Regions from separate parts of the Streptomyces sp. NPDC030893 genome, predicted to be linked through region 4. Evidence: riboswitches for the same ligand, from Rfam matches in the RefSeq annotation. Region 4 holds a riboswitch; each other region holds the start of a gene.

Region 1 (6,966 bases), on a different contig from region 4:
GGAGGCGGCCCCGCTGCTGCTCGGCTCCTACTCCGACGACGTGGGCCGCTCGCTCTTCGGCGCGGCGGCGGAACTGACCCGTCTGGCCGGCTGGATGGCCTTCGACACCGGCCAGCAGGAGGCCGCACAGCGGTACTACATCCAGGCGCTGCGCCTGGCGCGCGCGGCGGCCGACGTCCCCCTGGGCGGTTACGTACTCGCCTCGATGTCCCTCCAGGCGACCTACCGCGGCTTCGGGGACGAGGGCGTGGACCTGGCCCAGGCCGCGCTGGAGCGCAACCGGGGGCTGGCCACCGCCCGCACCCTGAGCTTCTTCCGCCTCGTCGAAGCCCGCGCGCACGCACGCGCGGGGGACGCGCAGGCCGCCGGTGCGGCCCTGAAGTCGGCGGAGAGCTGGCTGGAGCGCTCCCGCCCCGGCGACAGCGACCCCGTCTGGCTCGGCTTCTACTCCTACGACCGCTTCGCCGCCGACGCGGCGGAGTGCTACCGCGACCTGAAGGCACCCCGCCAGGTGCGCCGCTTCACCGAGCAGGCACTGTCGCGGCCGACGGAGGAGTTCGTCCGCTCGCACGGACTGCGCCTGGTCGTCTCGGCGGTCGCCGAACTGGAGTCGGGCAATCTGGACGCGGCCTGCGAGCAGGGCGTGCGCGCGGTGGAGGTCGCGGGCCGTATCTCGTCCGCCCGCACCACCGAGTACGTCAAGGACCTCCTGCACCGTCTGGAACCGTACGGCGACGAGCCGCGCGTGGTGGAGCTGCGCGAACGCGCCCGGCCGCTGCTGATGACCACGGCCTGATCCCGTACCGCCCTTTCGCGGAGTCGTTGTCAGTGGCACGGTGCACTATCGATGCGGGAGGTGGTGCGGGTGGTGAGGGCACGGTCGTACGACTGCGACGTGCTGGTGGTGGGCGGCGGGATCGTCGGCCTGTCGACGGCGTACGCGATCGGCCGCGCGGCTCCGGGGGCCCGGGTGACGGTGCTGGAGAAGGAGCCGGGCCCGGCCCGGCACCAGACGGGCCGCAACAGCGGGGTCATCCACAGCGGGGTCTACTACCGCCCCGGCTCGCTGAAGGCGCGGTACGCGGTGCGGGGCGCGGCGGAGATGGTCAAGTTCTGCGCGGAGTACGGCATCGCGCACGCGGTGACGGGCAAGCTGATCGTGGCCACGGCCCGCGAGGAGCTCCCGCGGCTGCACGCCCTGGTCCAGCGCGGCCGGGAGAACGGCATCGCGGTGCGCGAGCTGTGCGGCGGCCAGATCGCGGAGTACGAGCCGGAGGTGGAGGGCCTGGCGGCCATCCACGTCGGCACGACAGGCATCTGCGACTTCGGGGCGGTCGCCCGCAGACTCGCGGAGGCGTCCGGCGCGGAGATCCGCTACGGGACACGGGTGGTGCGCGTCGACCGCCGCCCCGGCAGGGGGGTCGCCGTCCTGACGGCCGGCGGGGACGTCGTGCGCGGCCGGGTCCTGGTGAACTGCGCGGGTCTGCACTGCGACGAGGTCGCGCGCCTCACCGGGGACGATCCGGGCGCCCGGATCGTGCCGTTCCGCGGTGAGTACTACGAGCTGGCCCGGCCGGAACTGGTGCGCGGCCTGGTGTACCCGGTGCCCGACCCGGCGTTCCCCTTCCTCGGCGTCCACCTCACGCGGGGCATCGACGGAGGCGTCCACGTCGGGCCGAACGCGGTGCCGGCCCTGGCCCGCGAGGGCTACGACTGGCGCACGGTGCGCCCGCGTGAGCTGGGCGCGACCCTGGCCTGGCCGGGCTCCTGGCAGCTGGCCCGCCGCCACTGGCGGTACGGCGCCGGAGAGCTGCACCGCTCCCTGTCCCGAGCGGCCTTCACCCGGGCGGTGCGCCGGCTGCTGCCGGCCGTGCGGGACGAGGACCTGGTGCCGGCGCCCGCCGGGGTGAGAGCGCAGGCGGTCCTGCGGGACGGCACACCGGCCGACGACTTCCTGATCCAGGAGACCCCCCGCGCGGTGCACGTGCTGAACGCGCCCTCGCCCGCGGCGACGGCGTCCCTGCCGATCGGCCGGGAGATCGCGGGGCGCGCGATGGCGCAGCTCACGGAGGAGGGAAGGTGAGGGCAGGCCGGACCGTGCCCGCGCCCCCGTAAAATCGACAGCACTGTGTCTGACTCCGTGAGCACCCCCGAAGCACCGCACCCGGCACCCGCGCCCGGTGTGTCGATCCGCCGTACCCGGGCCAAGGGCGAGCCGCGGTTCCCGGACGGTCCGAAGGCCGATCCCGCCGGGTCGCACTTCGAGCGGCGGATCCGCAGCTTCCAGCCGCGCCGCAGCCGCGTCACCGCCGGGCAGGCGGACGCGCTGCAGCGGCTGTGGCCGCTGTGGGGTTTCGACATCGACGGCAGCCGGCGGCTGGATCTCGCCGAGTTCTTCGGCAACGGCAACCCGGTCGTGCTGGAGATCGGCTTCGGCATGGGCGAGGCGACCGCGGAGATGGCCGGGGCCGACCCGGACACCAACCTCCTCGCGGTCGACGTGCACACCCCCGGCCAGGGCAATCTGCTCAACCTCGCCGAACAGCACGGGCTGGCCAACGTCCGGGTGGGCAACGGCGACGCGATCATCCTGCTGCGCGAGATGCTCGCCCCGGACTCCCTGGACGGACTGCGCGTCTACTTCCCCGACCCGTGGCCCAAGAAGCGGCACCACAAGCGGCGGCTGATCCAGCCGGAGTTCCTCACCCTCGCCGCGGCCCGGCTGCGGCCGGGGGCGGTCGTGCACTGCGCCACCGACTGGGAGCCGTACGCGGAGCAGATGCTGGAGGTGCTCACCGCGCATCCCGCGTTCGAGAACACGCGGGCGGAGGGCGGTTTCGCGCCGCGTCCCGGGTTCCGTCCGCGCACTCGTTTCGAGGGGCAGGGACTGGACAAGGGACATGTCGTGAACGACCTGCTCTTCCGCCGCGTACCGCACGAGGAGCGGGCCGGGCACCGAGCCTGAGACCGCACGCCGTCCTGCCCCTGCGTCGTTAGGGTCGATCCCGTGGTCACCAGCCCTCCGCTCCCGGCGCAGCCGGACGGCCTTCCCGGCGGGCCGGCGCGGCACGCGCACTGGTGGCAGCGGCCCTGGGTGCGCTACGGCGCGCTGATCACCCTGCTCACGCTCTCCGGCCTGGTGATCCTGGCCCTGGTCCGCGAGCAGACGGGGACGGAAGGTTTCCTGGTCGGGCTCGGTCTGGCCGTGCTCCCGGTGCCGCTGCTGCTGGCCGCCTTCCGCTGGCTGGACCGCGTGGAGCCGGGACCGTGGCGGAACCTGCTGTTCGCCTTCGCCTGGGGAGCGTGCGCGGCGGCGCTGATAGCGATCGTCGCGAACAGTTTCGCCACGCGGTGGATAGCGACGGCGACGGCCGATCCCATCGGCGCGGACACCCTGGGCGCGACGGTCATAGCGCCGGTCGTGGAGGAGTCCGCGAAGGCGGCGGCCGTCCTGCTGGTCTTCCTCTTCCGCAGACGCGACTTCACCGGGATCCTCGACGGCGTGGTGATCGCCGGGGTCACCGCCACCGGGTTCGCGTTCACCGAGAACATCCTCTATCTCGGCACGGCCTTCGGCACCGACCAGCTCACCGGCGGCAGCGGTGTGGCCTCGGTCACCGCGGCGACGTTCTTCGTCCGCATCGTCATGTCGCCGTTCGCGCATCCCCTGTTCAGCGTGCTCACCGGGATCGGCTTCGGCATCGCCGCGCTGTCCACGGACCGGCAGCGGTGGCGGCGGGTGCTGCTGCCGCTCGCCGGGCTGGTCCTCGCGATGGGCGTGCACGCGCTGTGGAACGGCTCGGCCACCCTCGGCCAGTACGGCTTCTTCGCGGTCTACGCGGCGTTCATGCTGCCGTCGTTCGGCCTGCTGACCTGGCTGGTGGTGTGGACCCGGCAGCGGGAGCTGCGGACCGTGCGGGAGGAGCTGCCCGCCTATGCGGTCGCCGGCTGGCTCACCCCGGCGGAGCCGTTCGCGCTCGGTTCGATGCGGGCGAGGCGCCTGGCCCGCCAGTACGCGCGCCGGTACGGCGGGAGACCGGCGGCGCGCGCGGTCGCGCAGTACGAGGCGTACGCGACGTCGCTGGCGTTCCTGCGGCACCGGGGCCGGGCGGGGAAGGCCGGGACGGACTTCGTGACCCGGGAACGGGCGCTGCTGCTGGAGCTGTGGCAGCGGCGGGGAGCGGCCCGCCCGGCGCTGGACCACGCGGCCCGTCTCACCGCGCCGCCCGCCGCCGCACCGTGGCCGGTGCACGGGGCGTACGGGTGGCTTCCGTACGGGCCTCACCCGTACGGCACTCACCCCGCGGGCCCTCCGCCGTACGCGCATCCCGCGCACGGGCACCCGCCCTACGGGCACCCCTATCCGGCGTACGACCCGGACGCCCACCGTTCCTGACCGGTCCGGTCCCACGGAGCGGCCCCGAAAACACCTGACCGGCAGCCCTGACGTCGGGGGGTCGTCGTCGGGACTGCCGGGATTCAGGGGCGGCAGGGATCAGAGGGGGTGGCTCAGGGGTTGAGGCCCTTGCTCTGCAGCCACGCCATCGGGTCGATGCCCGAGGAGGAGCCGCCGGTGTGGACCTCCAGGTGGAGGTGGGCCCCGGTGGAGTTGCCGGTGGAGCCGACGCGGCCGATCACATCGCCGGTGTTGACCTTCTGACCGACGCTGACGCTGATGGAGGACTGGTGGGCGTACCAGATCTCGGTGCCGTCGTCGAGCGTGAGCACGGTCTTGTAGCCGTAGGAGCCGTCCCAGCCGGCGGAGGTGATCGTGCCGGTGTGGACGGCCTTGATCAGGGTGCCGGTGGGGGCGGCGAAGTCGAGGCCGGTGTGCTGGCCGGAGGACCAGTAGGCGCCGGACTGACCGAACGTCGAGGAGATGGTGTACGAGGAGGTCGGCAGCGTGTACTGCTTGGCCAGCTCGGCGAGGCGCTTGGCCTCGGCCGCCTTCGCGGCCTCCTCCTCCGCCTTCTTCTTGGCGGCCTCGGCCTTGGCCTTGGCCTCCTTCTCCGCCTTGGCGGCGGCCTCGGCGGCCTGCTTCTCGGCGGCGGCGAGGGCCTCGGCGGCGGCCTTGGCCTCGGCCTGCGTCTGCTGCTGCTCGACCTGGGCCATGATCCGGGAGCGCAGTGCCTCACCGGCGCCGGCGGCGCCCTGCTCGGCGTCGGCCTCCGTCATGCCGAGGGTGCTGAGCGGCGTGGCCGATCCCTTGGGCGTTTCCTCGTCCGAGATGAGGGAACCCACGTTGGGGAGGTCGGGCATGGAGATCGAGACCGGGGGCTTGCCGGTCTGCGCGGTGGCCATGCCGCCGGCGCCGACCGCGGCGATGACACCGACACCGAGGACGGTGGAGCTGCGGGCGAGTCCTCCGCCGCGCTGCTTGGCGACGCGATGCCGGCCCCGTACGGGGCGAATGGACTCCGCGGTGGGGTTCCACTCCTCGAAGGGGCCCTCGTCGGTGCGGACTCCGCCGTAGGCGAAGGTGTCGCTCGGCTTGAACGGGGCCTCGGGGGCAGGCGGGTTGGACGCCACGTGGGCGTACTCCTTTCCTTCCTTCTCGCCTACCGGGTTAGCTGACGGGTTCGGAGCAGGAAGGTCTCCTACGCGCGTCTGCGAGCCGTGTCTCCACGGCCGCATCCACGCGATTCACCCCAAGTTGTTGGTTCCCCGGTTCCCTTGCGGGATTCGGCGCGTGCGCACGGAGCCGCCTTCTGTGACGGCTGGGACGACCGCGCTGCGTTATCGAACGTTAATAGACGCGAGGGCCGGATTCCAAGCCGTTCCTCTTGATCATTAGCGAATCCCGGGGGGACTTACCCGCCACCAGCGGGCAAAACCGGGCGAGTTGACCCCGCTTCAGATGCCGGCCCATTCCTGACGGTTCGTCAGTTGTTATGCGCTGCGGGACGGCGCGATCACCGTGAGTGAGAAGGCGGCCGGAGGGCGGAGCGCACGGAAAACACCGAGGGCCGGAATCCTTGTCGGATTCCGGCCCTCGGCCTTCAGTAGCGGGGACAGGATTTGAACCTGCGACCTCTGGGTTATGAGCCCAGCGAGCTACCGAGCTGCTCCACCCCGCGTCGTTGAAACCAGTGTACGTCATCCGCGGGACACCACGCACACCCGTGACCGGCGGCCCCGTTCTCAGCCGCCGGTCAGGTGCCGGTTCGGCGCCTTGGCCCGCTCCTCGTGCTCCGGCAGGACCACGACGGTGGCTCCCCCGTCCTCCAGTACGCCGCTGCCGTCGGCGTCCGCCACGAACGTGTCCGGCTCCCGCCAGGCCGTGACCACCCGCCGTACCCCCGCGTCCAGGATCAGCCGGGCGCAGGGCGCCGGGCGGGACGCGCGCCGGGCGCACGGCTCCAGGCTGGAGTACACGGTGGCGCCGGCGAGGCGGGGGTCCGTGGGGTCGGTCTTGGCGAGCGCGGCCTCCTCCGCGTGCACCACCGGGTCCGTGCCCTCCCGGGAGTGGCCGCGCGCCAGCTCCGTACCGTCGGCGGCCACCACCACCGCGCCGACACTGAACGCGGTGTCGGAGGGCGGGCACTCGGCGGCCAGCTCGCAGGCGAGGGCCAGCCAGTGGTGGTCGGCGGCGGAGGGCAGCGCACCCGTGCCGGGCGCGGTGGGTTCGTAGCGCGTCAGGACGACGTCGCCGACCTGGCGGGTCTCCACAAGGCGCAGCCGGCCGCCCTGGTAGGAGCCGGGGCCGAAGAGGCGGGGGGCCTCCGGGTCGCCGACGAACAGCGGGGCGAGGACCAGCTGGAGTTCGTCGGCGAGCCCCTGGGTGATCAGCTGGGTGTGGATCAGGCCGCCGCCCTCCACCATCAGCCGCCGCACCCCGCGCACGGTGTACAGGTGCTCCAGCAGCCGCCGCCAGTCCAGTGCGGGGCCGAGCGGGACGACGTCGGCGGCGAGGCCGAGGGCGTGGGCCCGCTCGGCGCCCTCGTCGGTGGTGTAGAGCACCTTCTC
Region 2 (6,966 bases), on a different contig from region 4:
TTGATCTTGCCGATCACCTTCTCCGGACCGACCGTGAACGGCAGTTCGGTGACGACCAGGCCCTTGCGGCGGGCCGTCACGTCCTCCACGGTGACCGTCGCGCGGATCTTGAACGTGCCGCGGCCCGTCTCGTAGGCGTCCCGGACGCCGGAGAGGCCGACGATCCGGCCGCCGGTGGGCAGGTCGGGGCCGGGGACGTGCTTCATCAGGGCGTCGAGATCGGCGCCCGGGTGCCGGATCAGGTGCCGCGCGGCCGCGATCACCTCGCGCAGGTTGTGCGGCGGCATGTTGGTGGCCATACCGACGGCGATCCCCGACGCGCCGTTGACCAGCAGGTTCGGGAACGCGGCGGGCAGCGCCACCGGCTCCTGCTCCTGGCCGTCGTAGTTGGGCGTGAAGTCGACCGTGTCCTCGTCGATGGACTCGGTCATCAGACTGGTGGCCTCGGCCATCCGGCACTCGGTGTACCGCATCGCCGCGGGCGGGTCGTCGTTGCCCAGCGAGCCGAAGTTGCCGTGGCCGTCGACCAGGGGGACGCGCATCGAGAACGACTGCGCCATGCGCACCAGGGCGTCGTAGATCGACGCGTCGCCGTGGGGGTGCAGCTTGCCCATGACCTCGCCGACGACACGGGCGCACTTCACGTAGCCGCGCTCGCGGCGCAGCCCCATCTCGTTCATCTGGTAGACGATGCGGCGGTGCACGGGCTTCAGGCCGTCCCGCGCGTCCGGCAGGGCGCGGGAGTAGATGACGGAGTAGGCGTACTCGAGGAAGGAGCCCTGCATCTCGTCGACGACGTCGATGTCGAGGATCTTCTCCTCGTACGAGTCGTCGGGCGGCGGGGTCTTCGTGCTGCGGCGGGCCATCGCTGCCGGCTCCTTGCTGAGCGTGGGACGGGATCTGACGCGGACCATTGTGGACCGTCGCACTGACAGACGGGACCAGGGTCCCGGGTCCGGGGGGTCGGTGGGGGTGGGTGAGCAGGGTACGCGGCGGGTGTGCTGGGCTGCACTGCGCGCGGGCTGTCCGGTCACCGGCGGTGGTGTGGGCCGGGGGTTTGTCACGCGGCCCGGCGTTTGCGGGGTGCCGTCGCGCCCACCCGTGCCGCCCCAGCGGCACGACTGCCCGCGGGAGCGGTGGCGCGGCTGCGCGCGGGTGCGGAGGCGCGGCTGCGGTGGCGCGGCTGTCCGCGGGTGCGGGAGTGGAGGCGGGGCTGGCCGTGGGGCGTTGCGGCATTCTCGCTCTCGGCGTAGCCCACCCCCGGCGGGAACTTCTCCGGCCGTCCGCGCGCTTGCATACAGTGGCAGGACCGGCAGAAACGGCGGAAACGACGACCGCCTCCGCGATCGAAGGGACGTACATGCCCATGGGTCACACGGCCACAGCCCAGGCAGGCTCCGGCGGCCTGACAGCGACCGAGCACCGCCTGGCCAACGGCCTGCGCGTGGTGCTCTCCGAGGACCACCTGACCCCGGTCGCCGCGGTGTGTCTCTGGTACGACGTGGGCTCACGCCACGAAGTCAAGGGACGTACCGGTCTGGCTCACCTTTTCGAGCACCTGATGTTCCAGGGCTCCGCCCAGGTGAAGGGCAACGGTCACTTCGAGCTGGTCCAGGGCGCCGGCGGCTCCCTCAACGGCACCACCAGCTTCGAGCGGACCAACTACTTCGAGACGATGCCCGCCCACCAGCTGGAGCTCGCCCTCTGGCTGGAGGCCGACCGCATGGGCTCCCTGCTGACCGCCCTGGACGACGAGTCCATGGAGAACCAGCGGGACGTCGTCAAGAACGAGCGCCGCCAGCGCTACGACAACGTCCCCTACGGCACGGCCTTCGAGAAGCTGACCGCCCTCGCCTACCCGGAGGGCCACCCGTACCACCACACGCCCATCGGCTCGATGGCGGACCTGGACGCGGCCACCCTGGAGGACGCCCGCCAGTTCTTCCGTACGTACTACGCGCCGAACAACGCCGTGCTCTCCGTCGTCGGCGACATCGACCCGGAGCAGACGCTCGCGTGGATCGAGAAGTACTTCGGCTCCATCCCGTCCCACGACGGCAAGCCCGCCCCGCGCGACGGCTCGCTGCCCGACGTCATGGGCGAGCAGCTGCGCGAGGTCGTGGAGGAGGAGGTCCCCGCGCGTGCGCTGATGGCCGCCTACCGGCTGCCGGAGGACGGCACGCGCGCGTGCGACGCCGTCGACGTGGCGCTCACCATCCTCGGCGGCGGCGAGTCCTCGCGGATCTACAACCGTCTCGTACGACGCGACCGCACGGCGGTGGCCGCCGGGTTCGGCCTGCTGCGGCTGGCCGGGGCGCCGTCCCTGGGCTGGCTGGACGTGAAGACGTCCGGCGACGTCGAGGTGCCGGTCATCGAGTCCGCCATCGACGAGGAGCTCGCCCGGTTCGCCGAGCAGGGCCCGACGGACGAGGAAATGGAGCGCGCGCAGGCCCAGTTGGAGCGCGAGTGGCTCGACCGGCTCGGCACGGTCGCGGGCCGTGCCGACGAACTGTGCCGGTACGCCGTGCTGTTCGGCGACCCGCAGCTCGCCCTGACCGCCGTCCAGCGCGTCCTGGAGGTGACGGCGCAGGAGGTGCAGGAGGTCGCCAAGAGCCGGCTGCGCCCCGACAACCGCGCGGTGCTCGTCTACGAGCCCGTCGCCCCCGAGGCCGACGCGGCCGCCGGCACCGACGAGAACGAGGAGGCGGCGAAGTGACCGAGCTCGCCACCATGGACTTCCACCCGCAGCCGCAGGCCGGCGAGGCCAAGCCCTGGGCGTTCCCGGCCCCCGAGCGCGGCTCGCTCGACAACGGCCTGACGGTCCTGCGCTGCCACCGCCCCGGCCAGCAGGTCGTCGCCGTCGAGGTGCTGCTCGACGCGCCCCTGGAGGCGGAACCGGCCGGCCTCGACGGGGTCGCCACGATCATGGCGCGGGCCTTCTCCGAGGGCACCGACAAGCACTCCGCGGAGGAGTTCGCCGCCGAACTGGAGCGCTGCGGTGCCACCCTGGACGCGCACGCCGACCACCCCGGTGTCCGGCTCAGCCTGGAGGTCCCGGCCTCCCGGCTGCCCAAGGGACTCGGGCTGCTCGCCGACGCCCTGAGGGCGCCGGCGTTCGCCGACAGCGAGATCGAGCGGCTCGTCCGCAACCGCCTCGACGAGATCCCGCACGAGCTGGCGAACCCCTCCCGCCGCGCGGCGAAGGAGCTCTCCAAGGAGCTGTTCCCGGCGAGTTCGCGCATGTCGCGCCCGCGCCAGGGCACCGAGGAGACCGTCGCCGGCATCGACTCCGCGGCCGTCCGCGCCTTCCACGAGAAGCACGTGCGTCCCGCCACGGCCACCGCCGTGGTCGTCGGCGACCTCACCGGTGTCGACCTCGACGAGCTGCTCGGCGACACGCTGGGCGCCTGGACGGGCTCCTCGGCCGAGCCGCGGCCCGTTCCGCCCGTGGTGGCCGACGACACCGGCCGCGTCGTGATCGTCGACCGCCCCGGCGCCGTCCAGACGCAGCTGCTGATCGGCCGCGTCGGCCCGGACCGGCACGACCGCGTGTGGCCCGCGCAGGTGCTCGGCACCTACTGCCTCGGCGGCACCCTCACCTCCCGCCTGGACCGCGTCCTGCGCGAGGAGAAGGGATACACCTACGGCGTACGCTCCTTCGGACAGGTCCTCAGGTCCGCACCGGACGGCACGGGCGCGGCGATGCTGGCCATCAGCGGCTCCGTCGACACCCCGAACACCGGTCCGGCCCTCGACGACCTGTGGAAGGTGCTGCGCACGCTCGCCGCCGACGGGCTCACCGACGCCGAACGGGACGTCGCCGTGCAGAACCTGGTGGGTGTGGCGCCGCTCAAGTACGAGACCGCCGCGGCCGTCGCGAGCACCCTGGCCGACCAGGTCGAGCAGCACCTGCCGGACCACTACCAGGCCGACCTGTACCGGCAGTTGGCCGCGACCGGCACCGTGGAGGCCACGGCGGCGGTCGTGAGCGCCTTCCCGGTGGACCGCCTCGTGACCGTCCTCGTCGGTGACGCGGCACAGATCAAGGCACCCGTGGAGGCCCTCGGTATCGGCGAAGTCACCGTGGTGGCGGCCGAGTAGCGAGGCACCCGCGTGCGGGCCCTGGTGACCGGCAGGTCACCAGGGCCCGCTTGTGCCCGAATTGGGTCGGAGGTTGCCTGTCTGCCCTGTGGGATGCGCTACAAAAACCGTGATCGGTTTGAGGATCGGGGGACGTCCCGCTTAGCTTCGTGCGGGCTGTTCGTCGGGCAGTGCGCCGCACCCGCGGCACCGGACAGCCATCGCCGAGTCCCCGTACGGCGCGAGCCAGGGGAGCCGGGGACCCACATGAGTCCCTGGGGTGAATCGGACGCCCGCGCGTGTCGCGAGGGGGTCCGTAGGAGACCTTCCTGCTCCGAACCCGTCAGCTAACCCGGTAGGCGAGAGGGAAGGAAAGGACCAGCCTGTACATGGCGTTCACCCGCGCCCCGGGCAAGCACCGTCGTCCCGGCCGGATGCAGCGCGGCACCGTCCGCGCGGCGGGCGTCGCGGCGCTCACCGGCACCGGCGTCGTCGGCTCCCTCGCGGCTCCCGCGCTCGCCGCCGAGCCCGCCGCCGCGCAGACCGGCCTCACCCCCGTGGTCACCCTGGGCGACGAGGTCGCCGACCGCGTCGACGCCCAGGCCGCCGCCCAGCACGAGGCCGCGCGCGAGGCGGCCGAGTCCGCCGCACGCAAGGCCGCCGAGGCGGAAGCGCGCGAGAAGGCGGCCAAGGCCGCCGAGGAGGCCCGCGCGGAGAAGGAGCGCGCCGCGCGCGAGGCCGAGCGCATCCGCCTCAACACCTTCGTCTCCCCGATCCCCGGCTCGTACGTGTCGACCGGCTACAAGAGCGGCGGCGCCGTCTGGTCCTCCGGCAGCCACACCGGTGTCGACTTCCACGCCGCGAGCGGCACCCCCGTCCAGTCGGTCGGCATGGGCACCGTCGTCGAGGCCGGCTGGGGCGGCGCGTACGGCAACCAGGTCGTCATCAGGATGAACGACGGCACCTACACCCAGTACGGCCACCTGTCGTCCATCGCCGTCTCGGCGGGCCAGCAGGTCACCGCGGGCCAGCAGATCGGCCTCTCCGGCGCGACCGGCAACGTCACGGGCGCGCACCTGCACTTCGAGGCCCGTACGGGCGCCGACTACGGCTCCGACCTCGACCCCGTCGCCTACCTCCGCGCGCACGGTGTGAACCTCTGAGACGCACGCGTCCCGCGCCACCCGCGTTTCCCGAATGCCCCGGCTCCCGAGCCGGGGCATTCGGCGTTTCAGGACGCCGTCGTCCAAAAATCACACATGGATTCCGGATCGCCGTCGGAAATTCCCGCGGATTGCCATAGAGTCACTGAGCGGACGTCAATCGTCGGCGTTTCACGGGGATTGATCCGGAGGTCGGTCATGCGCATTCCCGCGCACGCGGTGTGTACGGCGATCCGGGACGACATCATCGCGGGCGTCCATGAACGCGGCGGCCGGCTCACCGAGGAGGTCCTCGCCCGGAGATACGGCGTCTCCCGCGTTCCCGTCCGGGAGGCGCTGCGCACGCTGGAGGCGGAGGGCTTCGTCGTCACCCGCCGGCACGCGGGCGCGTGCGTCGCGGAACCCACCGAGCGGGAGGCCGCCGACCTGCTGGAGACACACGTGCTCCTCGAGCCGCTCTGCGCCTCCCGCGCGGCCCAGCGCCGCACGGAGGCCCATCTGAAGGTGCTGCGCGGCCTGGTCCGGCTGGGGCAGGAGCGTGCCCGGCAGGGCAACAGCGAGGACCTGCGCTCGCTGAGCGGCTGGTTCCACGAGACGCTCGCCCAGGCCTGCGGCAGCCCGGCGCTGACGTCGATGCTGACCCAGCTGCGGTACAAGATCGCCTGGATGTACGCCGCCGAGGGGCCCTCCGACCCGGTCGAGTACTGGGCGGAGCACGGCGCGATCACGGACGCGGTGGCACGCGGCGACGGCGAGCGCGCGCGGTCCGTCACGGCACTGCACACCGAACGCGCGAGCGCCGCGCACCGCCTGCGCTTCGGCTCCGGTGCCGGCCGCGCCGGCCTCGCGGACCGTGTGAGGAACGCGCAACATCCCGTAAACATGCCGAGTCTGCGCCCTTAACGCGGGTGCCGTATACAAAGAGGGCGTCATTCCCGGGGGCTATTCCCCGCTGCCCGTAAAAAGGGGGAATTCGGGAAAGCGAAAGGCCCGCCCGGTGGTCCGGGCGGGCCTTTCCGAGTGCGGTGGGCGACCCTGAAATGAGCGGTCCCGCATTCGTGAACGGCTCAGACGGTCTCGGGAAGCTCCTCGAGGCCCTCGGAGACCAGCTTCGCCAGACGGTCCAGGGCGGCGTCCGCCCCTTCGGCGTCGGAAGCGAGGACGATCTCCTCGCCGCCCTGGGCGCCCAGGCCCAGAACGGCCAGCATGGAGGCCGCGTTGACGGGGTCGCCCCCGGCCTTGGCGATCGTCACCGGGACGCCTGCGGCCGTGGCGGCTCGGACGAAGATGGAGGCGGGGCGGGCGTGGAGACCCTCGGCCCAGCCGACGTTGACGCGGCGCTCAGCCATGTGTTGCTGCCCTTCACTGTTCAGGGTTGTCTAGACCAGTTTCCCACATCGTGAGGCGATGCCCGGGAGCGGCATCACCGCCCGCTCCCGGAGGGCGGCGGGACCGCGGCCTCGGCCCCGCTGTCGTCCACCACAGACTGCCTCGCGCCCCTCTCGCACGCGAGCCGTACTCTGGGGCCCATGCAGATCTCGTCGGACCGGCACGAGTATCCCGCCCACTGGGAAGCCGACGTGGTGCTGCGCGACGGCGGCACCGCGCGCATCCGCCCCATCACCGTCGATGACGCCGAGCGCCTGGTCAGCTTCTACGAGCAGGTGTCGGACGAGTCGAAGTACTACCGCTTCTTCGCGCCCTACCCGCGCCTGTCCGCCAA
Region 3 (6,966 bases), on a different contig from region 4:
GCGGTGAGGGTGAGGCCGCCGGCCTTCGTCGACTCGTGCCAGTCCAGCTCGCGCAGCCGGTCCGCGGACACGCCCCAGTGCTCCAGGTGCGCCCCCACGCCGAGGGGCACGGCGAACAGGGTGTCCGTGCCGGCCAGCGCCTTGATCGTGGGCAGGTCCAGGTGGTCGTAGTGGTCGTGGGAGATCACGACGACGTCGACCGGGCCGAGCGCCGCCAGCGGGAGCGGGGCGGGGTGCAGCCGCCTGGGGCCGGCGAAGGGGAAGGGCGAACAGCGTTCGCCCCAGACGGGGTCGAACAGGACGCGGTGGCCGTCGATCTCCGCGAGGACGCCGGAGTGGCCCATCCAGGTCAGGCGCAGTCCCGTCGCGGGCGGGCGGGAGATGTCGGCGAGCGTGGTGGGGTGCACCGGGACGGCGCTCCGCGGGGCGCGGCGGGAGCGGGTGTCCTTGTCGAAGTACACCTTGGCGAAGTCCCGCGCCGATCCCGCCGGGCGGGTCCGGGCGGGGCCGCCCGGGTTCTGGAACACGCCGTCCTCGAAGTGCGGGGATCTGCGGATGCGGGCCATGCGCTCGCCACCGGGGTCCGCGCCGAAGGCCTCGGGCCGCAGGGCGTGGAGCCCGGGGCTCAGGAGACGGGAAGCGGCCACGGTACCTCCAGGGTGGAGTCGTTCAGACATTCCATTATGTGCGGCCGGTCCGGTGCCGTGGTGCGGTTGCGGCCGATGTCACGGGGTCACGGGAGCGGGCTCGCGCATCATGAACACGTCCACCGGGTCCTCGGTCTCGACGGTGAATCCGTGGCGCTCGTACAGCCGCCGGGCCGGGCTGCCGCGCAGCACGTTCAGCCGGACGACGGCACGGTCGCGGTCGCACCGCGACAACAGGGCGCGCAGCACGCCCGAGCCGATGCCGCCGCCCTGGAGCCCGGGGTCCGGATAGAAGTGCTCCAGCCAGTGGCAGTCCCCGGCGGGGCGCAGGGCCACGCAGCCGGCAAAGGCGCCCCCGGCCTCGATCACCCAGGTGTGGGCCGCGTCGAATCCGTCGCGCAGCCGCTGCCGCACCCGCCGGGCGTCGTACCGCCCGAGCCGCTCCAGATCCGGGCGGAGCACCACCGCGCGCAGCTCGGCCACCGCGTCGACGTCCGCCGCGGCGGCCGACCGCATGCCCCAGTGCCCCATGACCGTCACGCTACCGCGCGGTTCCTCAGGCGACGGAGGCGATCCGGACCTTGATGTCGTCCGGCGACAGCGTTCCCTTGGCGATCACATGGTCGCCCGAGGATTCGCCGCGCAGCCGTCGGCCGATCCACGGCACCAGGTACTCACGGGCCCAGTGGACGTCGTCCCGGCGGACCTCCAGGGCGCCGCGGGGCGGCAGGGGCGGCCAGGGCTGCTCCGGGTCGGCGGGGACCTCCAGGCCGAGGGAGAGTCCTGCGCGGAGCGCCACGCGGGTGTGTCCCTCGGGCGACAGGTGCAGCCGGTCCGCGTCCCACGCCCTGCGGTCCTGCACGCTCCGGAGGGACCACAGGTCCAGCACCGGGCAGCCGTAGCGGTCGGCGACGGCCCGTACATGCCCGTTGTAGGTGGCGATCTTCCGGCGCAGGTGCCGGAGGAGCGGGACGCCGCGGGTGTCGAAGCCGGTGGTCACCAGTACGGTGCCGGACACGGCCGTGAGCGCGGCGATCGCCCGCTCGAAACGCTCGGCCACCTCGTCGGGGTCGGTGCCCGGGCGGAGGATGTCGTTGCCGCCCGCGCAGAACGAGACCAGATCGGGGGCGAGTTCCACGGCCCTCGGCACCTGGTCGGCCATGATCTGGTCCAACAGCTTTCCGCGCACGGCGAGATTGGTGTAGTCGAAAGCTCCCTCGGGGCGGCGGTCGGCGAGCAGGACGGCGAACCGGTCGGCCCAGCCGACGAACGCCCCGTCGGGGCCGGGGTCGCCGACGCCCTCGGTGAAGCTGTCCCCCACCGCCACGTACGACCCGATCACTTTTCTGCTGTCATTCTTCGAATCGTCTGCCACGACAGGTCATGATTCACCTTCGAATGTGACCTACGCGACCGTAGGCAGGGGTTGACGCGCGGTGAGATAAGCCACTCTCACAATGTTGGCCGATTCAGGAATACGCCGGAGGCCGGCCCCGGGGATCGGGACCGGCCTTCGGCGCGCGTGTCAGGAAGGTTGCCGCTGGGGTCAGAGGGAGACGCCCTTCGAGCGGAGGTAGGAGACGGGGTCCACGTCCGAGCCGTAGTTCGGGCTGGTGCGGATCTCGAAGTGCAGGTGCGGGCCGGTCGAGTTGCCGGTCGAACCGGAGAGGCCGACCTGCTGGCCGCCGCTCACGCTCTGGCCGGCGGAGACGGACAGCGAGGACAGGTGGGCGTACTGGGCGTAGTAGCCGTCGGCGAGCTTGATGACGACCTGGTTGCCGTACGCGCCGGCCCAGCCCGCGGAGACGACGGTGCCGGAGCCGACGGCCTTCAGGGAGGTGCCGGTCGGGACGCTGAAGTCGACACCGGTGTGGTAGCCGCTGGACCACATGCTGCCGGCCACCTTGTAGGCGGTGCCGACGCCGCCGCCGGGCACCGGGGAGCTGTAGCCGGAGGCGGCCTGGCCGGCGGTCGCCTGGGCGGAGCCCTGCGGGGCGGTCTGCTCCGGGGACTGCTCGGACGACTGCTGCGCCGGCTTCTCGGCGGGCTTCTCGGCCTTCGGCGCGGCGGGCTTCGGGGTCGCGGGCTTCGCGGCCCCGGGCGCGGCGGACTTCTTCGGCGCGGCCTTGGCGGCCTTGCCGTCGACGGAGAGCTTCAGGCCGGGGTGGATCAGCGACGGGTCGTCACCGACGGCCTCCCGGTTGTCGGCGTAGAGCTGCTTCCAGCCGCCGTCGACGTTCTCCGACTCGGCGATCTTGGCGAGGTAGTCGCCGGCCTTCACGGTGTAGGTACGGCCCTCGCCGCCCTGGTCGGCGGAGGCCTTGTGGCCGGTGGCGGAAAGCGACTGGACGGCCTTTTCGGGGGCCGTCTGCGGCGTGGCGGCGTGCGCGCCGGTGGCGCCGAGAAGCGGCAGGGCGAGTGCGGCGCCACCGGTTCCGGCGACGGCGATGGAACGGGTGAAACGCTGGGCCTTGGTACGGCGGTGCTTACCCTTCGCGGGCATGACGAATTCCTCTCCGGCGCCTACGAGGTGAGCTGTCGGGTTCGGGCTGGAGATGCCCGGCCGCGCTGTGGCGCGGCTTAACCCCAAGCCGTTCCGGAGACCGGAACAGGCAGTCGTACCTGTGGGTCCCCCGTTCCTGCCGTGGACGGGTCAGTGTGTGCGGGCTCCGGGCGGCGGCAGGATTAGGCGTCCGTCCGGATCGGTTGGGAACGTAAGCGACCCGGACGCGACGGGACAAGCGGAGGTTCCGCGGAACGCTCCTTTTCCGTGATCCACAAGAGGAAATGACGTCACCGAGCGTCGACCGGGATTCTGATTCCCCCGCAAATTCCCTTGTCATTCCACTGAATTACGTGCACATGGCGACAACACATCGTCACGGATATGACGATGCTCACGCACTCCATCCCCATCTCCCGCTCTACCGGGGCACGTTATACCCAATACACCTAATCGGACAGAACGATCGAATCGGGCGATCGCGGGCGCCTCGGCCGGAACGCCGTCCCGCCCCGGGCCACGCCTGTGGACAACTCATTGCCTCAGGCAGGCATGTCGTATCGTCGTGTGGTGTCCGTCGACGAGCCGCGGCGACGGCGCGGAGAGGGAGGAGTCCTTCGTGACGCAGCAGATCCCGTCGACCGAACCCGAGCTGGCCGGGGTACGCAACTTCCGCGACGTGGGCGGACTGCCGACCGTGGATGGACGGCGGGTGCGGCACGGAGTGCTGTTCCGCAGCGGTCACCTCGCGCACGCGACCGCTGAGGACGCCGTCTTCCTGTCCTCGCTCGGACTGCACACGATCTTCGACTTCCGCAACGCGGCCGACCAGAAGCTGGAGGGGGCGGACGTCGAGCTGCCGGGCGTGCGCAATGTGAACCTGCCGCTCAGCGACCCCGCCGACGGCGCCGAGTTCTGGAAGATGGTCCGCGACGGCGACCTGGACGAGCTGCGGGCGGTCCTCGCGGACGGCAAGGGCGCGGACCGGATGATCAGCTCCTACCGTCTGATCATGAAGGAGCGCACCGCCGAGCACGCCCAGGTGCTGCGCTCGCTCGCCGAGGACAGCGTTCCCGCGCTGATGCACTGCGCGGCCGGCAAGGACCGGGCGGGGCTGTCGGTGGCGGTGACGCTGCTCGCCCTGGGCGTCGAGCGGGACGCGATCGTCGAGGACTACCTGAAGTCCAGCGCCAAGCACCGCCGCTACAAGGTGCACCGCAACGGCGGCTCGGCCTACTCCCCCGAGGTCATGGAGCTGCTCGACCCCCTGTTCGACGCGCGGGCGGAGTACCTGTCGGCCGCCTTCGAGACCGTCGAGGAGACCTGGGGCGGCGTGGACCCGTATCTGGAGCAGGGGCTCGGGCTCACCCCCGCGGCCCGGGAGCGGCTGCGCGCGCGCATGCTCGACTGAGGCCGGGGCCCGGACCGCCGTGCGGACCGGGCCCTACTTCTGGGGCGCCACCTCGAACAGGAAGTAGATGAAGGCGGCGAGGACGTGCCCCACCACCACGTAGATGAACAGCCGCACCCACATCGCGCGGGGCAGCTTCTCCTCCATGTCCTTGCCGGTCATGTCGCGTCTCCGTGGATCGGGCCCAGGCACAGCGCGGCCGTGGGACTCTGCAGAAGGGTGTGGACGAACAGCAGCTCGACCCCGTCGGGGTCGGCGGCGGCGATACGGTGCGGGGTCAGCGAGTCGAAGTGCGCGCTGTCGCCCGGGGCGAGCCGGTGCAGGGTGTCCCCGAGGCGCAGCCGCAGCCGCCCCCTGAGGACGTACAGCCACTCCTCACCGGGGTGGACGCGCACGATGTCGCCCTGCGAACCGTGCGGCACATGGACCCGCAGGGCCTGCATGCCGCGCCCGGGAGCACCGGCCGGCCAGTAGGTCCAGCCGCCCGCCGCGGTGGAGTCCATGTCGGCGGCGCGCACCACGGCGTCCCGGCCGGCGGCCGCCTCGCCGAGCAGCTCCGAGACCGTCGTACCGTAGGTGCGGGCGAGGGAGAGCAGCATCGGCAGCGAGGGCTGGCGCTGCCCGGTCTCCAGCCGCGAGAGATGGGCGGGCGACAGCCCCGCGTCGCGGGCGGCGGCCTCCAGGGTCAGGGAGGCCCGTCGCCTCAGGGCGCGCAGCTGCGGCGCGACCGCGGGGAGCGCGCCGGCCGGCTGGGCCGACGGCTCGGTCTCGGAGGAGCTCATGCCTCCATTCAGCCGAAGATTTGCCCCTGTGGCAATTTTCTTGCCTCAGAGGCAAAGACCTCCGGCCGTCTCCGGTCAGCGGTCGGCGACCGCCTGCTTCACCAGGGTCCTGCCGAACTCCCAGATCAGTCCGCCGTCGTGCGCGTCGTCCATCACGGCGGTGAAGGCGTCCACGAACCGCTCCACGTCCCCCTCGTCGATGATCAGGGGCGGGATCAGTTTGATCACCTCCATGTGGTCCCCGGACACCTGGGTGAGGATCCGGTGCCGCTGGAGCAGCGGCACGACCACCATCTGCGCGAAGAGTCCCTTGCGGGCGGCCTGGAGCACGGTCCAGCGCGAGCGCAGCTTCAGCGACCGGGGACGGCCGAACTCGATGCCGATCATCAGGCCCCGGCCGCGGACGTCGGCGAGCAGCTCGTACTTGTCGGTGAGGGCGGCCAGCCGGGTCCGCAGCAGCTCACCGGTGGTCCGGACGTGGGCGACGATCTGCTCGTTCTCCATCACCGACAGCACCGCCAGCCCCGCCGCCATGGCCTGGGCGTTGGCCCCGAAGCTCGCCGAGTGGACCAGCACCCGGTCCATCGACGAGTAGACCTTCCGGAAGATCCAGTCCCTGCCGATGGTCGCCCCCACCGGTACGTACCCGCCGGAGAGCGCCTTCGCCACGCACACCAGGTCCGGCTCCACGCCCTCCTCGTGCTGGTAGGCGTAGAAGTCGCCGGTCCTGCCCAGCCCGGTCTGCACCTCGTCGGCGATCAGCAGGGCCTTGTGCCGGTGCAGCAGTTCCTGCGCGGCCCGCAGATAGCCGGGCGGTGTCTCGTGCACGCCCTTGCCCTGGATCGGCTCCACGATCAGGGCGGCCACGTCCCCCCGGCGCAGCTCCCGTGCCAGGGCGTCGAGGTCCCCCAGCGGTACCGCGGTGTCGGGCAGCAGCGGGGCGAACCCGTCCCGGAAGCCGGCCTCGCCGTTGACGGACAGGGAGCCGGTGGTCAGGCCGTGGAAGGCGTGCTCGCAGTACAGCACGCGCGGCCGGCCGGTCGCGTACCGGGCGAACTTCAGGGCGGCCTCGACCGCCTCGGTGCCGCTGTTGCCGAAGAACACCCGGTCCAGGTGCGGGCTGTGCGTGAGCAGCTCCTCCGCCAGCAGGCCGGGCAGCGGCTGGCAGTCGAACCGGGTGAGGTCGGCGAGGGAGGCGTCCAGGACGTCGTGCAGCGCCTTGCGGACCACCGGGTGGTGGCGGCCCAGGCCCATCACGCCGAACCCGGCGAGCATGTCCAGGTGGTCGTTGCCGTCGGCGTCCCAGAAGTGGGCGCCCTCGGCGCGCTCGTAGACCTTGTCGAAGCCGATGGTGTGCAGCATGCGCGGGAGCTGGTGGTTGAGGTACCGGGCGTGCAGCTCGTACCGCTCGGCCCCGCGCTCGGCCAGCAGCGCGCCGAGGTCGAAGTCCCCGGTCTGCGACGAGTCCGACGCGGACTCCGCTGTCGTCATGCCTGATGCTCCTGTGGTTCCGGTGGCTGTTTCGCGAACTCTCCCCGGACGGCGAGACTCGCGCCGATCCGCCCGGCGACCTCGACGGGCGTGAGACCGATGTCGGCGAGCACCTCGCCGCGTTTGGCGTGC
Region 4 (6,966 bases):
GTTTCGGGCAGGAAGGGCTGGTAGGTCATGTACGACCGCGGGTCGACGACGGTGACGGTCGCCTCGCCGTAACGCATCTTCTTCTGGATGCGCCGAGCTGCGTACAGGCCTACGTACCCACCGCCTACTACGAGGATCCTGGGACGCTCCGTGGTGCTCATGCCATCGAGTATCCACCCGCCTCAGGGGGGTACCTCGTGCGCCCCTTCACAAGCTTCGACAGGGCCTGTGTTACCATCCCGCACTTCTTGATCCACATCACAGTGCGGAACGGGAACCGGAGCACCTCGTGGCGCGTTGTCAATGCCGCGTGAGCTGCCTCTCTGTCGTTCGGGGGTCGTTGTGAGGCCGGTCGGCGGGCTCGTGCGGCAGTCGTCCGCAGGGTGCCCCGTACCACCTTCTGAACGTGTTCAAAGGGGTGTTGAGGGCTCGAATGGGTCAACACGGCCCCCTTCTTCGTTCTACCGGGGCCAATTCCTTGTGAAGAACTTCACGAACATTCCCGGCGACCCCCTCCCCGAAGGGCTCCCAAGGGGCCGGGAAGGGCCCCCGGGGAGCCGCTCAGACGCTATCCCGACTGCTCAGCGGAGTGCTACTCACCAGTAGCAAAGGAGAGCTAGGCCACGGACCAGGCGATGCCGTCGAGGATGTCGTGCTCCGACACCACGACCTCCTCCGCGCCGATCCGCTCCATGATCGCGAGGAGGACCAGGGCGCCGGCACCGATCACGTCGACCCGGCCGGGGTGCATCGACGGCACGGCCGCGCGTTCGGCGTGGGTGGAGCGCAGCAGCCACTCGCTGATCTCGCGGACCCGGGCACGGGAGACGCGAGAGTGGTGGATGGCCTCCGAGTCGTACTCGGGGAGGTCCTGGGCGATCGCGGACACCGTCGTGACCGAGCCCGCCAGCCCGACGAGGGTGCGCGCCTCGCGCAGCGGCACCGTCTCCTCGGCCCGGTCGAGGGCGGCCTCGATGTCGGCGCGCATCGCCGCGACCTGCTCCGCGGTGGGCGGGTCCGTCACGGCCCCGTCGCGCACCAGGTGCCGCTCGGTCATCCGTACGCAGCCCACGTCCACCGAGCGGGCGGCGCGCACGTGGTCGTCGCCGACGACGAACTCGGTCGAGCCGCCGCCGATGTCCACGACCAGGAACGGGCGGTGCAGATCGGTCCGGCCGGTCAGCTCCCGGGTGGCGCCGGTGAAGGAGAACTCGGCCTCCTGGTCGCCGGTGATGACCTCGGGCTCCACGCCCAGGATGTCCAGCACCCCGCGCACGAACACCTCGCGGTTCTCGGCGTCGCGGGAGGCGGAGGTGGCGACGAACCGCAGCCGCTCGGCCCCGTGCCCCTTGATGATCTCCGCGTACTCGCGGCAGGCGGCGAACGTCCGCTCCAGCGCCTCGGGCGCCAGCCGGCCCGTGCGGTCGACGCCCTGGCCGAGCCGCACGATCGTCATCCGCCGGTCCAGGTCGGTGAGTTCACCCGTCACCGGGTCGGCGTCGGCGACCAGCAGCCGGATGGAGTTCGTCCCGCAGTCGATGGCGGCGACCCGGGTCATCGGCCCTCCTCCTCGCCCGGCGGCGTCACGCAGGCGCCCTTGCGCCACCACTCCGGCAGCATCGCCAGCGCCTCGTCGCCCAGCGGGTTCACCCCGGGGCCGGCGGCCAGCGAGTGGGCGACCAGGACGTGCAGGCACTTCACCCGGTCGGGCATACCGCCAGCGCTGGGGAAGTTCCTCAGCTCCTCGATCTCGTCGCGGCGCCGGATGTAGTCCTCGTGCGCCGCGCGGTACGCGGCCGCCAGCACCGGGTCGGTGGCCAGCCGCTCCGTCATCTCCTTCATCACGCCGTTCGCCTCCAGCGTGCCGATCGCCGAGTTCGCCTTCGGGCACGTCAGGTAGTACAGCGTCGGGAACGGGGTGCCGTCGGGCAGCCTCGGCGCGGTCTCCACGACGTCCGGCTGTCCGCAGGGGCAGCGGTGGGCGATGGCGCGCAGCCCGCGCGGGGGCCGTCCGAGCTGCTGCTTGAATGCCTCGACGTCCGCGTCGGTGGGCTCGGTGCGGGGGGTCGTGGGCGGAGGGGTTTCCATACTGTCTTTCTGCGGCTTCCTGTAAGGGTCACTGGTCGGCGGCGTCGGCCTTGTCGACGCCGTCCCAGACGTTCGCGTACCAGGGGCGGTCGGCGGCTGCGAGATCCGCGCGGGACTTCTCCGCCGTGCCCGGGTCGATGACGATGTAACCGGTCTCGCCCGGCATGACGTAGTGCAGCCGCCGGCGGATCTCCTGCTCGGCGTACGCGTCGTCCTGCCAGCGCGCCTTCATGTCGCGCAGCCGTTCGACCCGCTGGCGGGCCTCGTCCTGCTCCTGCTGGAGGTCGGCGATCTCCGCCCGCTGGGAGACGTACTGCCGCATGGGGTAGGCGAGGGCCACGATCAGGGAGCAGACCACCAGGGCGAGCAGCGCGGCCCGTCCGGTCAGCCGGGAGCGGCGGGCCTGGCGTTTGGTCTGCGAGCGGTAGACCCGGGCCGCGGTCTGCTCACCGATCAGCCGGATCCTGGTCGCGGTGGAGAAACGGTCCCGGTCCTTGACCGCCATGTTCCGCCTCCGGTTCGCCTTCATACGTGCGTACGTCCCCGCACACGGTACGGGACCGGGTACGGGGACGTACGTACGACGCTGCCTGCGAAAGGGCGTCAGCCCTCGGAGCGGAACCGCGGGAAGGCGCTGCGGCCGGCGTAGACCGCGGCGTCGTCGAGGATCTCCTCGATGCGCAGCAGCTGGTTGTACTTGGCGACGCGCTCGGAGCGGGCCGGGGCGCCGGTCTTGATCTGGCCGCAGTTGGTGGCGACGGCCAGGTCGGCGATGGTGACGTCCTCGGTCTCGCCGGAGCGGTGGGACATCATGCACTTGAAGCCGTTGCGCTGGGCCAGCTCGACGGCGTCGAGGGTCTCGGTCAGCGAGCCGATCTGGTTGACCTTGACCAGCAGGGCGTTGGCGGCGTTCTCCTCGATGCCGCGGGCCAGGCGCTCGGGGTTGGTGACGAACAGGTCGTCGCCGACGAGCTGGACCTTGTCACCGAGCTTGGCGGTGATGGTCTTCCAGCCCTCCCAGTCGTCCTCGAACAGCGGGTCCTCGATGGAGACCAGCGGGTACGCCTCGACGAGCTCGGCGTAGTACTCGGTCATCTCGGCCGCCGAGCGCTCCTTGCCCTCGAAGGTGTAGACGCCGTCCTTGTAGAACTCGGACGCGGCGACGTCGAGCGCCAGGGCGATCTGCTCGCCGGGGGTGTAGCCGGCCTCCTTGATGGCCTCGAGGATGAGGTCGAGGGCCTCGCGGTTGGAGCCGAGGTTCGGGGCGAAGCCGCCCTCGTCGCCGAGGCCGGTGGCCAGGCCCTTGCTCTTCAGGACCTTCTTGAGGGTGTGGTAGACCTCGGTGCCCCAGCGCAGGGCCTCGGAGAAGGACTCCGCGCCGATCGGGGCGATCATGAACTCCTGGATGTCCACGTTGGAGTCGGCGTGCGAGCCGCCGTTCAGGATGTTCATCATCGGCACCGGCAGCAGGTGCGCGTTGGGGCCGCCCAGGTAGCGGAAGAGCGGCAGGTCGGACGCCTCGGAGGCGGCGTGGGCGACGGCGAGCGAGACGCCGAGGATGGCGTTGGCGCCGAGGGAGCCCTTGTTGTCGGTGGCGTCCAGGTCGAACATGGCCTGGTCGATCAGACGCTGCTCGGTGGCGTCGTACCCGACGAGCTCCGGGCCGATCTGCTCGATGACGGCCAGGACGGCCTTCTCCACGCCCTTGCCCAGGTAACGGCCGGCATCGCCGTCACGGAGTTCGATGGCCTCGAAGGCGCCGGTGGAGGCGCCGGACGGGACGGCGGCACGACCCGTGCTGCCGTCGTCGAGGCCGACCTCGACCTCGACCGTGGGGTTGCCTCGGGAGTCCAGGATTTCCCGGGCTACGACGACGTCGATGGACGGCACGAGCATCTCCTTCTTGGATGTGACGCGAGTGAGCAGGGCCACGGCGGGTCCTGCGGGACCGAGCCTAACCGGCCCGGGGCGATCGGCAGGCGGCCGACCGTCCCGTGGACAGAACCGAGCGTAGATTGTTTCCGGACGGAACAAAAACGGTTCCGGGGACGGTGACCGGAAAGAGCCCGTACAGGCGCCCGCACAGGCGCCCGGGCGGATGGCCGCGGGGGCGTGCGGGCGGGCACCGCGGGGCGCGCGTGAAAATGCCCCGCCCCGGTGCGTACGGGGGACAACGCACCGGGGCGGGGAGCCCGTGGGGACGGGGAGGGACCTGCCGCTGCTTACTTCAGGTGCAGCTGCTGGCCCGGGTAGATGAGGTCGGCGTCCTCGACGATGTCGTCGTTGAGCTCGAAGAGCTCGGCCCAGCCGCCCTTGACGTCGTGCTCGGCGGCAATGGAGCTGAGCGTGTCGCCCTTGACGACCTCGTACTCGCCGTCGCCCTTCTCGACCTTCTTGCCGGTCGGGGTGGTGACGGTCTTCTTCTCGGCCTTCTTCTCCGCCTTCGGCTCGGCCTGCTTCTGGGCGGCCGGGCGCTCGGCGGAACGGGAGGCCTTCTGCTCGCTGTCCCGGGTCTCGGTGGAGCCGGTGCCCTGCGAGGAGCCCGAGCCGTTCGAGGAGGAGCCGGTGTAGGCGGCGTTGGACAGGCCCTTGCCGCAGACCGGCCAGGCACCCTTGCCCTGGCCCGCCAGGACCTTCTCGGCGATCTCGATCTGCTGGGCCTTGGTGGCCCGGTCGGCGGTGGCGGCGTACTTGGTGCCGCCGAAGCCGGCCCAGGTGGAGGCGGAGAACTGCAGACCGCCGTAGTAACCGTTGCCGGTGTTGATGGACCAGTTGCCGCCCGACTCGCACTGGGCGACGGCGTCCCACTCGGAGGCGGTGGCGGCGGAGGCGTTGCCGGCCGCCATCAGCGGGGCGGCGACGGCGGCGGACGCGACACCGGCGACGGCGATGGCGCGGGTGGCCTTGGACGGACGACGGTGCTTGCCCTTGCCGGAAAACAGCATGGAGGATCCCCTCACCGACGCCTGCGAGGTGAGCTGTCGGGTTCGGGCCGGTTGAGTTGCCCGGCCGCGTCCCTCACGGGAGGCGGCTTCACCCCAAGCCGGATCCGGCGTCAACTGCCCGGACACGGCACTTACCTTGGGTCCCCCGCTCCTGCCTACGGCGCATGACGCGACGACTGTTCCCGTGCTGCCACTGGCAGGATTCGGCGTGGCGGCAGCCGGGGCCCGCGGTGGCGAGCGGTCACGACCGTAGACACGTGATCCGCGGAATATCAAAGACGATCACGGCTTATGAGACCTATATCTCATGGTCTTTAAATCGGACATTCAGCGCGAATCATGACGCCAACTGCCGCCACGTTCAGGCGTTTTCGGGCGTTACTTCCGGTCCGTTCCGCCTTCGACCTCGAGCTCCTGCCCCGGCAGGATGAAGTCCGGGTCGGCGCCGATGAGCTGCTCGTTCACCGTGTACAGCGCACGCCATCCGCCGTCGTACGCAAGGGAGTCGGCGATGGACGAGAGGTTGTCCCCCTCGCGCACGGTGTAGGAGTCGCCGGACGACCCGCCGCCCCAGGCGTCGAGGCCGCGCGAGGCGTGCCGGCCGGACGCGTCGGACTCCCGGTCCTTCTCCTTGCCCTCCTCGGCGCTGGCGCCGCGGTGACGGCCGGTCCCGGCGCCCTCCGTGGCGGCGCCCGCCGAAGAGCCGCCGTTCCGCCCCGCCTTGTCCGTCTCGTCACTCTTGGGGTCGGCCGAGGCCGACGCCGAGGCGGAGGGGGAAGGGGAGGCGCCGGGGCCGGTGTCCGCGCCGTCGCCCGAGCCGGCGTCCGGCCCGGCGGTCCTGCCGGATCCGGCCGTCGGTCCGTCCGTGGCCTCGGGGGACTTCGTCTCGCCGCCCGCGCCGGACGACGGACCGGCCGTCGCCGACGGGGAGGAGGTGAGCGGACCACCGGATTCCGGTGCATCGCCGGGCGTTTCGGACGAGCCGGGCGTACCCGCGCCGGCGTCCGCCGCGGGCGCGTTCCCGCCCAGTCCCGCGAGCAGTCCGCAGGTCCGCCAGGCACCGACCCCCTGGTCGGCGAGGATCTTCTCGGCCACGGCTATCTGCTGGCCGCGACTGGCCTGGTCGGCGCTCGGCGCGTAGTCCAGACCGCCGTAGCTCTCCCAGTCGTCCTGGGTCAGCTGAAGACCGCCGTAGTAGCCGTTGCCGGTGTTCTGGCTCCAGGACCCGCCGCTCTCGCACTCGGCGACCCGGTCCCAGGCCGTGCCGTCGGCCGCGCTGGCGCTGCCGGCCCCGAGGAGCGGGATGGCGATGGCGGAGCCGGTCACTCCGGCCGCAACGAGGAGAGCCGGAGCCTGGCGGGGGCGACGGTGCCGACCGTTCCCGGAGAGCATGCGGAGACCTTTCGCAGAACAGCAATGACGGGCGCGGTGAGTGAAGCCTTGGGCACCGCACTTGATGGGTGAACGTAGCCGCAGTCGATCACTTGTCACAAGTTCATGCCGCGCAGATCACGTGAAGATCACAGAGTTGAGCGCGTGTCATGTTTGCGTTCGCCCGCTCGGGGGCATCGGAGGCGCCGCCGGTCCGTCACCTTTGGGGAGGTGTGAACTCCACCGGCAGGGTGCGCAGTCCCCGCATGATGAGCCCGCCGCGCCACCGGAGTTCGGCCGGGTCCACCGCGAGCCGCAGGTCCGGAAGGCGGGTCAGCAGGGTGGCGAGCGCGGTCCGGCCCTCCAGCCGCGCCAGCGGGGCGCCCAGGCAGTAGTGGATGCCGTGGCCGTACCCCAGATGCTGGTTGTCCCGCCGGCCCAGATCGAGCACGTCCGGGTCGTCGAATCGGTCCGGGTCCCGGTCCGCGGCGGCCAGTACGACGAGAACCGGGTCGCCCGCGGCGATGCGCTGCCCGCCGATGGTGACCGGCTCGGTGGCGAA

What was found. Region 4 has a riboswitch for cyclic di-AMP ahead of ACZ434_RS24810 (transglycosylase family protein). Riboswitches for the same ligand answer to the same signal wherever they lie in the genome.
Region 1: linked by a shared signal. The riboswitch ahead of ACZ434_RS30490 (M23 family metallopeptidase) and the one ahead of ACZ434_RS24810 (transglycosylase family protein) in region 4 are both predicted to bind cyclic di-AMP.
Region 2: linked by a shared signal. The riboswitch ahead of ACZ434_RS29400 (M23 family metallopeptidase) and the one ahead of ACZ434_RS24810 (transglycosylase family protein) in region 4 are both predicted to bind cyclic di-AMP.
Region 3: linked by a shared signal. The riboswitch ahead of ACZ434_RS14030 (peptidoglycan DD-metalloendopeptidase family protein) and the one ahead of ACZ434_RS24810 (transglycosylase family protein) in region 4 are both predicted to bind cyclic di-AMP.

What each region holds. Positions count from the first base shown of each region.
Region 1 is NZ_JBVIFC010000024.1:10,764-17,729, forward strand. It holds gene ACZ434_RS30470 (MFS transporter) at 1-796, shown strand, start outside; gene lhgO (L-2-hydroxyglutarate oxidase) at 848-2,083, shown strand; gene trmB (tRNA (guanosine(46)-N7)-methyltransferase TrmB) at 2,141-2,965, shown strand; gene ACZ434_RS30485 (PrsW family intramembrane metalloprotease) at 3,008-4,396, shown strand; gene ACZ434_RS30490 (M23 family metallopeptidase) at 4,510-5,529, opposite strand; cyclic di-AMP (ydaO/yuaA leader) riboswitch at 5,541-5,698, opposite strand; tRNA gene ACZ434_RS30495 (tRNA-Met) at 6,004-6,077, opposite strand; gene ACZ434_RS30500 (dihydrofolate reductase family protein) at 6,142-6,966, opposite strand, start outside.
Region 2 is NZ_JBVIFC010000021.1:50,084-57,049, forward strand. It holds gene ACZ434_RS29385 (DNA gyrase/topoisomerase IV subunit A) at 1-866, opposite strand, end outside; gene ACZ434_RS29390 (M16 family metallopeptidase) at 1,361-2,716, shown strand; gene ACZ434_RS29395 (M16 family metallopeptidase) at 2,713-4,101, shown strand; cyclic di-AMP (ydaO/yuaA leader) riboswitch at 4,293-4,457, shown strand; gene ACZ434_RS29400 (M23 family metallopeptidase) at 4,470-5,243, shown strand; gene ACZ434_RS29405 (GntR family transcriptional regulator) at 5,442-6,146, shown strand; gene ACZ434_RS29410 (HPr family phosphocarrier protein) at 6,311-6,592, opposite strand; gene ACZ434_RS29415 (bifunctional acetate--CoA ligase family protein/GNAT family N-acetyltransferase) at 6,773-6,966, shown strand, end outside.
Region 3 is NZ_JBVIFC010000005.1:422,666-429,631, forward strand. It holds gene ACZ434_RS14015 (MBL fold metallo-hydrolase) at 1-647, opposite strand, end outside; gene ACZ434_RS14020 (GNAT family N-acetyltransferase) at 726-1,178, opposite strand; gene ACZ434_RS14025 (SGNH/GDSL hydrolase family protein) at 1,204-1,989, opposite strand; gene ACZ434_RS14030 (peptidoglycan DD-metalloendopeptidase family protein) at 2,194-3,150, opposite strand; cyclic di-AMP (ydaO/yuaA leader) riboswitch at 3,155-3,313, opposite strand; gene ACZ434_RS14035 (tyrosine-protein phosphatase) at 3,770-4,561, shown strand; gene ACZ434_RS14040 (DUF6126 family protein) at 4,595-4,723, opposite strand; gene ACZ434_RS14045 (helix-turn-helix domain-containing protein) at 4,720-5,343, opposite strand; gene ACZ434_RS14050 (aspartate aminotransferase family protein) at 5,419-6,834, opposite strand; gene dxs (1-deoxy-D-xylulose-5-phosphate synthase) at 6,831-6,966, opposite strand, start outside.
Region 4 is NZ_JBVIFC010000014.1:129,400-136,365, reverse strand. It holds gene ACZ434_RS24835 (NAD(P)/FAD-dependent oxidoreductase) at 1-161, opposite strand, end outside; gene ACZ434_RS24830 (Ppx/GppA phosphatase family protein) at 617-1,558, opposite strand; gene ACZ434_RS24825 (DUF501 domain-containing protein) at 1,555-2,088, opposite strand; gene ACZ434_RS24820 (FtsB family cell division protein) at 2,117-2,593, opposite strand; gene eno (phosphopyruvate hydratase) at 2,692-3,978, opposite strand; gene ACZ434_RS24810 (transglycosylase family protein) at 4,311-5,033, opposite strand; cyclic di-AMP (ydaO/yuaA leader) riboswitch at 5,037-5,206, opposite strand; gene ACZ434_RS24805 (transglycosylase family protein) at 5,412-6,359, opposite strand; gene ACZ434_RS24800 (cytochrome P450 family protein) at 6,622-6,966, opposite strand, start outside.